3 regions of the Streptomyces sp. NPDC002795 genome follow, and region 3 is predicted to be linked to each of the others. Evidence: riboswitches for the same ligand, from Rfam matches in the RefSeq annotation. Region 3 holds a riboswitch; each other region holds the start of a gene.
What was found. A riboswitch is a leader RNA that binds a small molecule or an ion and turns the genes downstream of it on or off. The one in region 3 is predicted to bind cobalamin.
Positions count from the first base shown of each region.

Region 1: linked by a shared signal. The riboswitch ahead of ACFYWS_RS17615 (ABC transporter substrate-binding protein) and the one ahead of ACFYWS_RS18595 (ABC transporter substrate-binding protein) in region 3 are both predicted to bind cobalamin.
Region 2: linked by a shared signal. The riboswitch ahead of ACFYWS_RS36990 (cobalamin biosynthesis protein) and the one ahead of ACFYWS_RS18595 (ABC transporter substrate-binding protein) in region 3 are both predicted to bind cobalamin.

Region 1 is NZ_JBIAQB010000005.1:338,874-342,138, reverse strand. Features, by position in the region: gene ACFYWS_RS17620 (FecCD family ABC transporter permease) at 1-274, opposite strand, end outside; gene ACFYWS_RS17615 (ABC transporter substrate-binding protein) at 271-1,323, opposite strand; cobalamin riboswitch at 1,359-1,549, opposite strand; gene ACFYWS_RS17610 (GntR family transcriptional regulator) at 1,558-2,229, opposite strand; gene ACFYWS_RS17605 (CaiB/BaiF CoA transferase family protein) at 2,481-3,265, shown strand, end outside.
Region 2 is NZ_JBIAQB010000017.1:62,629-65,893, reverse strand. Features, by position in the region: gene ACFYWS_RS36995 (cobyric acid synthase) at 1-840, opposite strand, end outside; gene ACFYWS_RS36990 (cobalamin biosynthesis protein) at 837-1,799, opposite strand; cobalamin riboswitch at 1,837-1,981, opposite strand; gene ACFYWS_RS36985 (hypothetical protein) at 2,059-2,280, opposite strand; gene ACFYWS_RS36980 (anion permease) at 2,303-3,265, opposite strand, start outside.
Region 3 is NZ_JBIAQB010000005.1:541,749-545,013, reverse strand. Features, by position in the region: gene ACFYWS_RS18600 (FecCD family ABC transporter permease) at 1-347, opposite strand, end outside; gene ACFYWS_RS18595 (ABC transporter substrate-binding protein) at 398-1,456, opposite strand; cobalamin riboswitch at 1,486-1,628, opposite strand; gene ACFYWS_RS18590 (hypothetical protein) at 1,726-2,469, shown strand; gene ACFYWS_RS18585 (PepSY-associated TM helix domain-containing protein) at 2,615-3,265, shown strand, end outside.

The DNA of each region.
Region 1 (3,265 bases), 200 kb from region 3:
CCGCGAGCAGCGTCCGCGGCAGCCGCAGATTCCATACGATGCCGTCCCGGATCGGCGAGAGATCCGAGGTCGCGAGGCCCATCCGGTCACCGACCGCGGCCCAGACGTCGCCGACCCGGATCTGCGCGGGACCGAGGGTGATGGCGAAGGCCACGGAGGCGCACAGCACGGCGATGGCGACCGCCCAGGCGAGCGTGGCGCGAACGGAGAACCGGGGCGAGGCCCGCGGCAAGGCCGCCGGTACCGCGTGAGCCGCGACCGTGCGGGCCGTCACCGCGAGAGCCCGAACTCGCGCAGCCCCGCGGCCACCCGCTCCACGCCCTCGACCGTCCGGATGGTCGGGTTCATGGCCTGCCCGCTCAGGCGCACGTACCGCTTCTTCTTCACGGCGGTCATGTGCTTGGTGACGGGGTTGGACTCAAGGAACCTGATCTTCTGCGCGGCCGACTCCGCGGACTGCGAGCGGCGCGTCAGATCGCCGATGACCAGCACATCTGGATCGCGGTCGGCGACGGTCTCCCAGTTGACCTGCGGCCACTCCGCGCGCGTGTCGTCGAAGACATTGCGCGCCCCGAGTTCCTTGGTGATGACGCCGGGGGCGCCGCAACAGCCCGCCATGTAGGGCGAGTCGGAGTTGGCGAACCAGTACAGGACGTCCACGCCATGCGCGTCGACCCCCGAAGTAGCCGTGCGCACCCGGGACTTGAGCCTGTCGATCAGCTTCTCGCCGCGCTCCTCCACGTCGAAGACGCGCGCCAGATCGCGGATCTCGCCGTACACGACGTCGAGCCCCAGGGTCTTGGTCCGCACGCCGTCCCCGTCGCCGTTGTCCTTGCCCGTGCAGTCGCTGGGGGAGAGGTACGTGGGCACGCCGAGCTTCTCGAACTCCGCGCGCGGCGCCACACCGCCCTTGCCGAGGGTGTACGTGAAGGAGGCGGCGGCGAAATCCGGTTCGGTGCCGAGGACCTTCTCGAACGACGGGTAGCGGTCGGCCAGGCGCGGCACCTTCGCGTTGGCCTTCGCCAGCTCCTCGGGGACCGGGTCGGTCCAGGTGCCGGTGCCGGCCATCCGGTCCTCCAGGCCGAGCGAGAGCATGATCTCGGCGGAGCCCTGGTCGAGGGCGACGGCCCGGCGTGGGGTGTGCTCGACCCGCACCTTCTTGCCGCAGTTGTCGAGCGTGACACCGCCGCCACCGGCGGCACCGTCCTCGGTGGCGGCGGTCGTGCCGCACCCGGTGAGCAGTAGGGTGAGCGCCAACAGCGGTGCGCATCGGCGGAGTTGACGTGCGAACAGCACGGAAGTTCCTTCGCGTCCAGGGCTCATACGCGGAGCCGGCCTACGGTCCGCCCCCACGCCACGCGGCACTGGAGGCCGCCAGCAGGTCTTCGGACTCGGGGTCGTCCGCGCGGAGCGCCTTCCCAGACCGATGTGCCGGCCCAGTGGCAGTGGCTCCGCCCGTCACCCTCACCGCTGCGCGTCAGTTCCGGGTTCACACCGGATTCCCTGACCCGTGTGCGTAGAAAAACACACAAAGGTACGACTGGCTCAGCGAAGCTATCACGCGGGTGTGAAGACCGCTTCCAGTTGGGGGCGCGTTCCGTCCCGGTGGTGGTCCATGAGGGAGACGAGCCGTTCGTGGTCCCGCACGCGGAGCGCCTCGACCATCTCCGCGTGCTCGTCGACGATCCGCTTCTGCGACGTCGGGTCGTGCAGGAGGTAGGCCCGGTAGCCGTCGCTCAGCTGCCAGACGCGGCGCAGCTCGGCGACGACGAGGTCCAGGCCCGACGCGGTGAACATGCGGAAGTGGAAGTCCGAGTTGAGGCGGGCCATGGCGGTGAGGTCGCCGCGGGCCGACGCCTCCGCGATCCGCTCGTTCACGGCGGAGAGTCGCTCCAGGGCGGAGGCCGAGAAGGGCGGCAGTCGACGCAGTACCTCTGCCTCCAGGACCCGCCGCATCAAATAGGTCTGCTCGAACTCGGCTGCGGTCAGTACCTTCACGCGGTATCCGACGTTGCGGACGTGATCGAGGACGCCTTCGCTGGCCAGCACCCGCAGCGCCTCGCGGACCGGTGCCCGGCTCACCCCGAGTCGCGCGGCCAGCGCCTCCTGCCGTACCGGGCTGCCCGGCGTCAGATCGCGCGCGAACAGCATCGCCCGCAACTCCTCCACCACCTGGGCCACCGCACCGGACACCGCGTCCAGACGTTCCGCCCCCGCCTGAGCCGTCACTGTTGCCTGCCTTCCCTCCGAGGGTTGTCGACTCTAACTCCCCTGTGCCGACTGGGGCATTGACATGATGCCGCACCGTGAGTCAGATTGCATCCAATCTTGCTCGGATGGATGTCCCGTTCAGTGGTGAACGCCCCGAAATGAAACCTGTTGATGGCTTCAATGCACGCCATCAGCGGCCGATTTCAGAGGAGGACTCGGCGATGGCGCCGAAGGAACCGGCAGAATCGGTAGACAATTCCGAAGCCGCAGTGGCGGCGGAGAGCGGCGGTGGATCTCCCGCGGGCCGGCCGCTCGACGGCGTCCGCGTCGTCGACATCACCTCGACACTGATGGGCCCGTACTGCACCCTGCTGCTCGCCCAGTGGGGCGCGGACGTCATCAAGATCGAGCCGCCCGCAGGCGACGTCGTCCGCTACATCGGCGACACCCGGGGCAATGGCATGGGCCCCGCCTTCCTCAACACCAACCGCGGAAAGCGCAGCGCCGCCCTCGACCTCAAGGCGCCCGGCGCGGCGCCCGTCCTCGCCGCCCTCGTGGACTCGGCCGACGTGCTCGTGCACAACCTCCGCCCCGCGGCCGCCCGCCGCCTCGGGCTCACGGCCGAGTCCGCCCTGGCCCGCAACCCGCGCCTCGTCCACTGCGCGTTCCGCGGCTTCGCCGCCGGCGGCCCCGACTCCGACCGGCCGGCCTACGACGACGTCATCCAGGCCGCCGGAGGCGTCGCCGCACTCCAGGGCGGCGACGGCGGCGCGGAGTACGTGCGGCAGGCCGCGGCCGACAAGACGGTCGGCGTGTACGGGGCCGCGGCCGTGCTCGCCGCGCTGCACGGGCGTCAGATCACCGGCCGGGGCCGCGCCGTCGAGGTCCCGATGCTGGAGACCATGGCCTCGTTCACCCTCCTCGAACAGCAGGGCGGCCGCGTCTTCGACCCGCCCACGGGCCCCACCGGCTACGCCCGCACCAGCTCCCCGCACCGACGCCCGTGCCGCACCAAGGACGGCCACCTCGCCGTCATGATCTACACCGACGCCCA
Region 2 (3,265 bases), on a different contig from region 3:
CGCGTCCACATCGGTGAAGTTCGACATCAGAGGGACCGCGCACACGGCGACCCGCAGCACGTCCTCGCCCACGGGCGGCGCTACGACCGACTCCCGTACGGAGCCCCGCAGGGATACCCGGAGCCCGTCCTCCTCGTCGATGCCGAGACCGTGCTGGAACGGCAGGACACCGTAAGTGTCGCGCCCGGTAAGGGACTTGAGCATGTCGAGCCCCGGCTCCAGCAGGCTCACGTCGCCGCGGAACTTGTTGACGAGGTACCCGGCGAGCAGCTCCTGGTCCTCCGGCGCGAGCAGCGCCGTGGTCCCGAAGAACGAGGCGAAGACACCGCCCCGGTCGATGTCGCCGACGACGAGCACCGGCAGCCGCGCGGCCCGCGCGAGCCCCATGTTCACGATGTCGGTGCGCCGCAGGTTGATCTCGGCGGGCGACCCGGCGCCCTCACAGATCACGGCGTCATGGGTGGCGCGCAGCTCCTCCAGGCACCCCACGACGGTGTCGAGCAGCGCCGCCTGCCGACCGCCGTGGTAGCCGCGCGCACTCAGCTCGCCCACGGGCTTGCCCATGAGGACGACCTGGCTGCTGCGGTCGCTGCCGGGCTTGAGCAGGACGGGGTTCATGAGCGCGCTCGGCTCCGCCCGCGCGGCCTGCGCCTGCATGGCCTGCGCGCGCCCGATCTCGGCGCCCTCCCTGGTCACGAACGAGTTCAGGGACATGTTCTGCCCCTTGAACGGCGCGACCTTCACGCCTTGGCGCACCAGCCACCGGCAGATCCCGGCGGTGACGACACTCTTCCCGGCGTCGGAGGTGGTTCCGGCGACGAGCAGTCCTCCGCCGGTCATCGCCGCCCCCGTGCTCGTACCAGTCGCGCACCCACACAGACTCCCAACGCCAACAGAGACACCCGCCGTGACAAGCGCACGGCCCGATCCACATCACGCACTTCGACCGCGCGCCCCGGCGCGTTCAGCACCGGCCGGTGCTCGACCAGGCCGCCGTACGCCAAGGTCCCGCCGAGCCGCACCCCGAGCGCCCCCGCGAAGGAGGACTCGACGACGCCCGCGTTCGGGCTGGGATGGCGCCGCGCGTCCGCACGCCACGCGTCCAGCGCCTGCCGGGGCCTGCCGCCCGCGAGGACCGCCAGGGCGCCGGTGAGGCGCGCTCCCGGCCAGCCCGCCACGTCGTCGAGGCGGGCCGAGGCCCAGCCGAACCGCCGGTACTTCACGGACTTGTGCCCGACCATCGCGTCGAGCGTGTTCACGGCGCGGAAGGCGACCAGGCCCGGCACCCCGCCGAGCGCGCCCCACACGAGCGCGCCCACGACGGCGTCGGAGGTGTTCTCCGCGACGGACTCGACGACGCCGCGGGCGATCCCGTCGGCGTCGAGCCCCTGCGGGTCGCGGCCGCACAGCCGGGGCAGCAGCTCCCGCGCGAGCTCCACGTCCCCGGCGTCGAGCGCGGATCCGACCGCCCGCGCCTCCCGGCCCAGCGAGGTGCCGCCGACGACGGCCCAGGTGACGGCGGCCGTCAGCGCGACGGTGGCGGCGGGGGAGCGGCGTACGGCACGGGAGGCGGCAGCGGCGAGAGCGGCGGCGCCACCGGCGCACACCGCGGTGTGCAGGGCGCCCGCGCCACGGTGGTCCCGCCACAGGCCGCGCTCGACGGCCGAGGCGGCGCGTCCGAATCCGGCGACGGGATGCCCACGGCGCGGATCGCCGAGAAGAAGGTCGGCGAAGATTCCGGCGGCGGCACCGCACGCGTACACGCGCTCGTGCCGCCAAGTGCCGCGCGGGGCGAACATGGCGGTAGGTGTCCTCACTCAGGGTGTCCACGCCCTGGTTCGAAGAGACCGGCAGCGAGAGTTCCTGGCTCACCCCGAGTGATGCAGGGGGTTCACAGTGGCGGGACCGCGCCGGATTCGCACCGGCTTCCTCAACTGCTGCCGTATATGGCGGGGGAAGTCCACCACGCTCCGAGTTGGCACGTCAACTTGCTGTTGATCACGCAAGCGGGGTGCGGGACGTCGCACGTCCCGCACCCCGCTCACCTATGACTGCCTGTCAGGCCACGATCAGATAGATCCCGTAGGCCACGGCCGCCGCGCACAGCGCGAAGCAGACATACGCCCCGGACGTCAGAGCCGCCGCCGAGCCACCGTCGCGCGCCGCCGACTCCCGCTTGGAGAGGCCCACGATGCCGAGGGTGAACAGGCCGACGAGGGCCACGGTGACCACGAGAGAGACGCCGAAGACGGAGCCGAGGGCCGCCCAGTCGATGTTCATTCCTGCCCTGCTTCCTTCTGCACTACAGCGTGGCGCCGGCGGGGCGCGCGGGGTCGCTCACCGCACCGGCCTTCGGGCGGTCGGAGATCTTCGCCTCGGACTCGGCCGATTCGACCGTGCCCGTCGGCGGCGGGGTGACCGAGGCGATCGCGGTCGTCACGACGCCCGGAGCCTCCTGGGCGGGGGCGGCGTGCGGCTCGTCCGCCGTCACGTTGGTGTGGTCGATGGAGTTGCGGCGCGACAGCTTCCAGATGATGCCGGAGCCGATCACGAGCAGCGCGGCGGTGAGACCGATGCCCCACGGGCCCTGCTTGGTCAGGAACTCGGCGCCCGCGCCCACCAGGCCCGCGGCCGGCAGCGTCAGACCCCACGCGATGAACATCCGGGAGGCGGTCGACCAGCGGACGACGCCGCCCTTGCGGCCGAGGCCCGCGCCCATCACACCGCCGGAGCAGACCTGCGTGGTGGAGAGCGAGAAGCCCAGGTGCGAGGAGGCGAGGATCGCGGTCGCCGCACTGGTCTGCGCGGCGAAGCCCTGCTGCGGCGCGAGTTCGGTGAGGCCCTTGCCCATGGTGCGGATGATGCGCCAGCCGCCCAGGTAGGTGCCGAGCGCGATGGCGACACCGGCCGAGACGATGACCCACATCGGCGGGTCGGCGTCCGGCGCGATGACCCCGCCGGTGATCAGGGCGAGGGTGATGATGCCCATCGTCTTCTGCGCGTCGTTCGTGCCGTGCGCGAGGGAGACGAGGCCCGCGGAGGCGATCTGCCCGGCGCGGTAGCCCTTGGCGGTCGCCCGCTCGTCCGTCTTCTTGCTGATGCGGTACGTGAGGCGGGTGGCCAGCATCGAGGCGATGCCGGCGACGAGCGGCGCGGCCACCGCGGGCAGCAGCACCTTGGAGACGACCGTGCCGCCGTTGACCGAGGACCAGCCCATCGACATGACCGCGGCGCCGATGAGGCCACCGAACAGGGCGTGCGAGGA
Region 3 (3,265 bases):
ACCGCGACCGCGCCGAGTGAAGCGCCGGAGGAGACGCCGAGGAGGTACGGCTCGGCGAGCGGATTGCGGACCAGCGCCTGCAGGGCGGTGCCGACGACCGCGAGTCCGGCCCCTGTCATGGCGCCGAGCAGGACGCGCGGCGCCCGCACGTCGAGCACGATCGTCTCCCGCGCCCGCGGCCAGTCCGCGTCCCCCCACCAGTCGGCGCCGAGCGCGTGCGTCACGATGTCCCACACCTGGCCGGGCGGCACATGCACCGAGCCGATGGCGAGCCCGGCCGTGAGCGAGACGACGAGCAGTGCGGTGAGCAGGATCAGGGTGGCGGTGAGCCGTGCCCCCTGGCCCATGTGTCGTTGCCGCACGCCGTCCGGTCGTTTGTCGATCGTGACGGACGCCGTCACGTGAAGCTCGCCGGGTGCAGCCCGCGCGCCAGGCCCTCCACCGCGTACGCCGACCGGACACCGACCAGGGTCGCGGTCAACGGCAGCACGACGAACCGCTTGTGCTTGATGGCGGGCACGTCCGCGAGCGCCGGCTGCGAGAGCAGGTACCGCTTCTTCTGCTCCACGTTCTTGTCGCCCTCGTAGTCGTAGATCGCGATGACCTCGGGCTTGCGGTCGACGACCTGCTCCCAGGAGACGTCCCCGAACACATCGTCCAGATCGGCGAAGACGTTGCGGCCGCCCGCCTGGCGGATCAGCTGCGTGCCCAGGCCCTTGCCACCGGCGGTGAAGGCGGACTTGTCGCCGCTGTCGTACACGAACACGGGGACCTCCGGCTCGCCCTTGACGGCGGCGCTCGCCTTGCCGACCCGACGACGGAGGTCGGAGACGAGGGCGTCGGCGCGGTCGGAGACCCCGAAGATCTTGCCCACGGTGTGTATCTCGGCGTAGGTGTCGCGCATCGTCACGTTCTTCTCGCCGCAGTACTCGCGGTTGAGGTACGTGTCGATGCCCGCGTCGGCGAACGCCTTGCGCGAGCGGCCCTCCTTCTCGTCGAACGCGCTGGAGTAGCCGCCGTAGACGAAGTCGGGTTCGGCTTCGAGGGCCTTCTCGAACGAAGGCGCTCTCGCGGACAGTTCGGGAATCGACTCGTAGTCCTTGCGCAGGCTCGGCAGGACTGCGGAGTCGGGGAAGGACGTTCCGACCATGCGGTCCTTCAGACCGAGGGAGAGCATGAGTTCGGCGGGGTGCTGATGGATGGTCAGCGCGCGCGACGGCGGTTTGTCGTACGTCGTCCTGACGCCGCAGTTGTCGATGGTGACGGGGAAGCCCTTGGCGGTCGACGACCGCGGGCCTTCGGCGCGCCCGGCGGCCGACCCGGACGGGCCGCAACCGGCGGCGGCGAGCACCGTCGCCGACAGTGCGGCGACGGCGGCCGCGACGCGCACGGCGAAGCGCCGTCGACGCACATGGAGAAAGGGAAGGGCATGGGGACGGTTCGGACCGTCGTACACGTGAAGCCTCCTGCGGAGTCCGCGCTCCTCGGAACAAGCCCGCGACGGGTCAGTGACCTGACTCCCGGGTAGCGCTGACTCGTGCTGCCCGGTCACAGTGGCGGGACCGTGCCGGATTCGCACCGGCTTCCTGTCTCCCGTCGCGGCGATGACCTGGCGATAGTACGCAGTGGCGGGCGAAAGGCAAAGGCCGGGCAAAAGTGGGCGGCGGTCAGGGAGTTGACCACCTACCGGTGATCACTGGGTCGCCGGTGCGAAGATGGGCCGCCATGACTACAGGCTGGGGTGCTCGCGCTGGACGGGCCGCGGTGTTCGCGGCCGTCTGTGTGCTGCTCACGGCACTCGCGCACACGTTGATGTCGGGTGACACGGTGCCTTGGTGGGTCCTGGCCGCCGGGTTCGTGACCATCGGTGGATCGGCGTGTGCGTCGGCCGGACGTGAGCGCGGGCTCCTGACCGTCGTGGGCCTGGCCGTGGCCGCGCAGGCGGCACTTCACCTCTCCTTCTCGTGGGCGCAGGTCCTCGCACACCCGGCGGCGTCGGGAGGCTCCGTCGCGGGCCGGTGGCTGGACCATGTGTTGTGCCGGACGGCCATGGAGCCCTCTGCCATGGGCGATATGCGCATGGACGCCATGCCGGCCGGCTCCATGAGCGACCTGAGCAACATGAGCGCCCTGGACGGCATGGGCGCCATGGGTGACATGCATGCGATGGGTTCGGCAGGTCATGACATGGGCGGCATGTCACCGTCCGGCATGCTCGCGGCCCACCTGCTGGCCGCCGTGTTGAGCGGCCTCTGGCTCGCGTACGGAGAGCGGGCCGCGCACCGCATCGCGAGGTCCGTGGTCGGTCGGCTCGTCGCGCCTCTGAGGCTCCCGTTCCGCCTTCCGACTCCACCCCACCGGCCGCGCGTCCAGATCCGCCGCACGCGGAGCGACCGTGCGCCGCGTGACCTCCTCCTCGCGTACACGATCACCTCCAGGGGCCCGCCCGCAGGGGACGCTGTCGCCTGACGACAGCCGGTTCACCCGAGGCTGCGCCGCACCCTCGGGCGTCGGCCGTGCGGCCGAGTCCCCATGCAACGCACCGGATCCGGATGCGCCCAGGCCCGAGCGGCCCGCGCCCTGATTCCGTGCTGCCCGAAACTGGAGGACCACGTTGTCCCTCACCTCCGAAACCTCCGAACCCTCAGACACATCCGATTCCTCCGATTCCTCCGACGCCTCCGACGCCTTTGAGCCGCGCTCCGCGGAAGAGAGCCGTCAGGGCCCGCCCGCCGCCCGGTCCGCCTGGGCGTCGCTGCGCCCGCTCGTGCTGCGGCTGCACTTCTACGCCGGGGTGTTCGTCGCCCCCTTCCTGCTCGTCGCCGCGGTCACGGGCCTGCTCTACGCGGGCTCGTTCCAGGCCGAGAAGATCGTGTACGCCCATGAACTGAACGTCCCCGTGGGGAAGTCCGAGCTGCCGATCGCCGATCAGGTCGCCGCCGCCCGCAAGGCCCACCCGGAAGGAGACATCAGTGCCGTGCGGCCTTCGCCCGAGGCCGGGGCGACGACCCGAGTCATGCTCTCCGGCGTCGCGGGAGTCGACGCCGACCACACGCTCGCGGTGTTCGTGAACCCGTACAACGGAGAGGTCCGCGGCGCCCTCGAACAGTACGGATCGACCGGCGCGCTGCCGCTGCGCACCTGGATCGACGAGCTCCACCGCGACCTCCACCTCGGTCAAGTGGGCCGTCTGTACAGCGAGTTCGCCGCCAGCTGGATGTGGGTGATCGCGGGCGGCGGCCTCGTTCTCTGGTTCGGTCGGCGC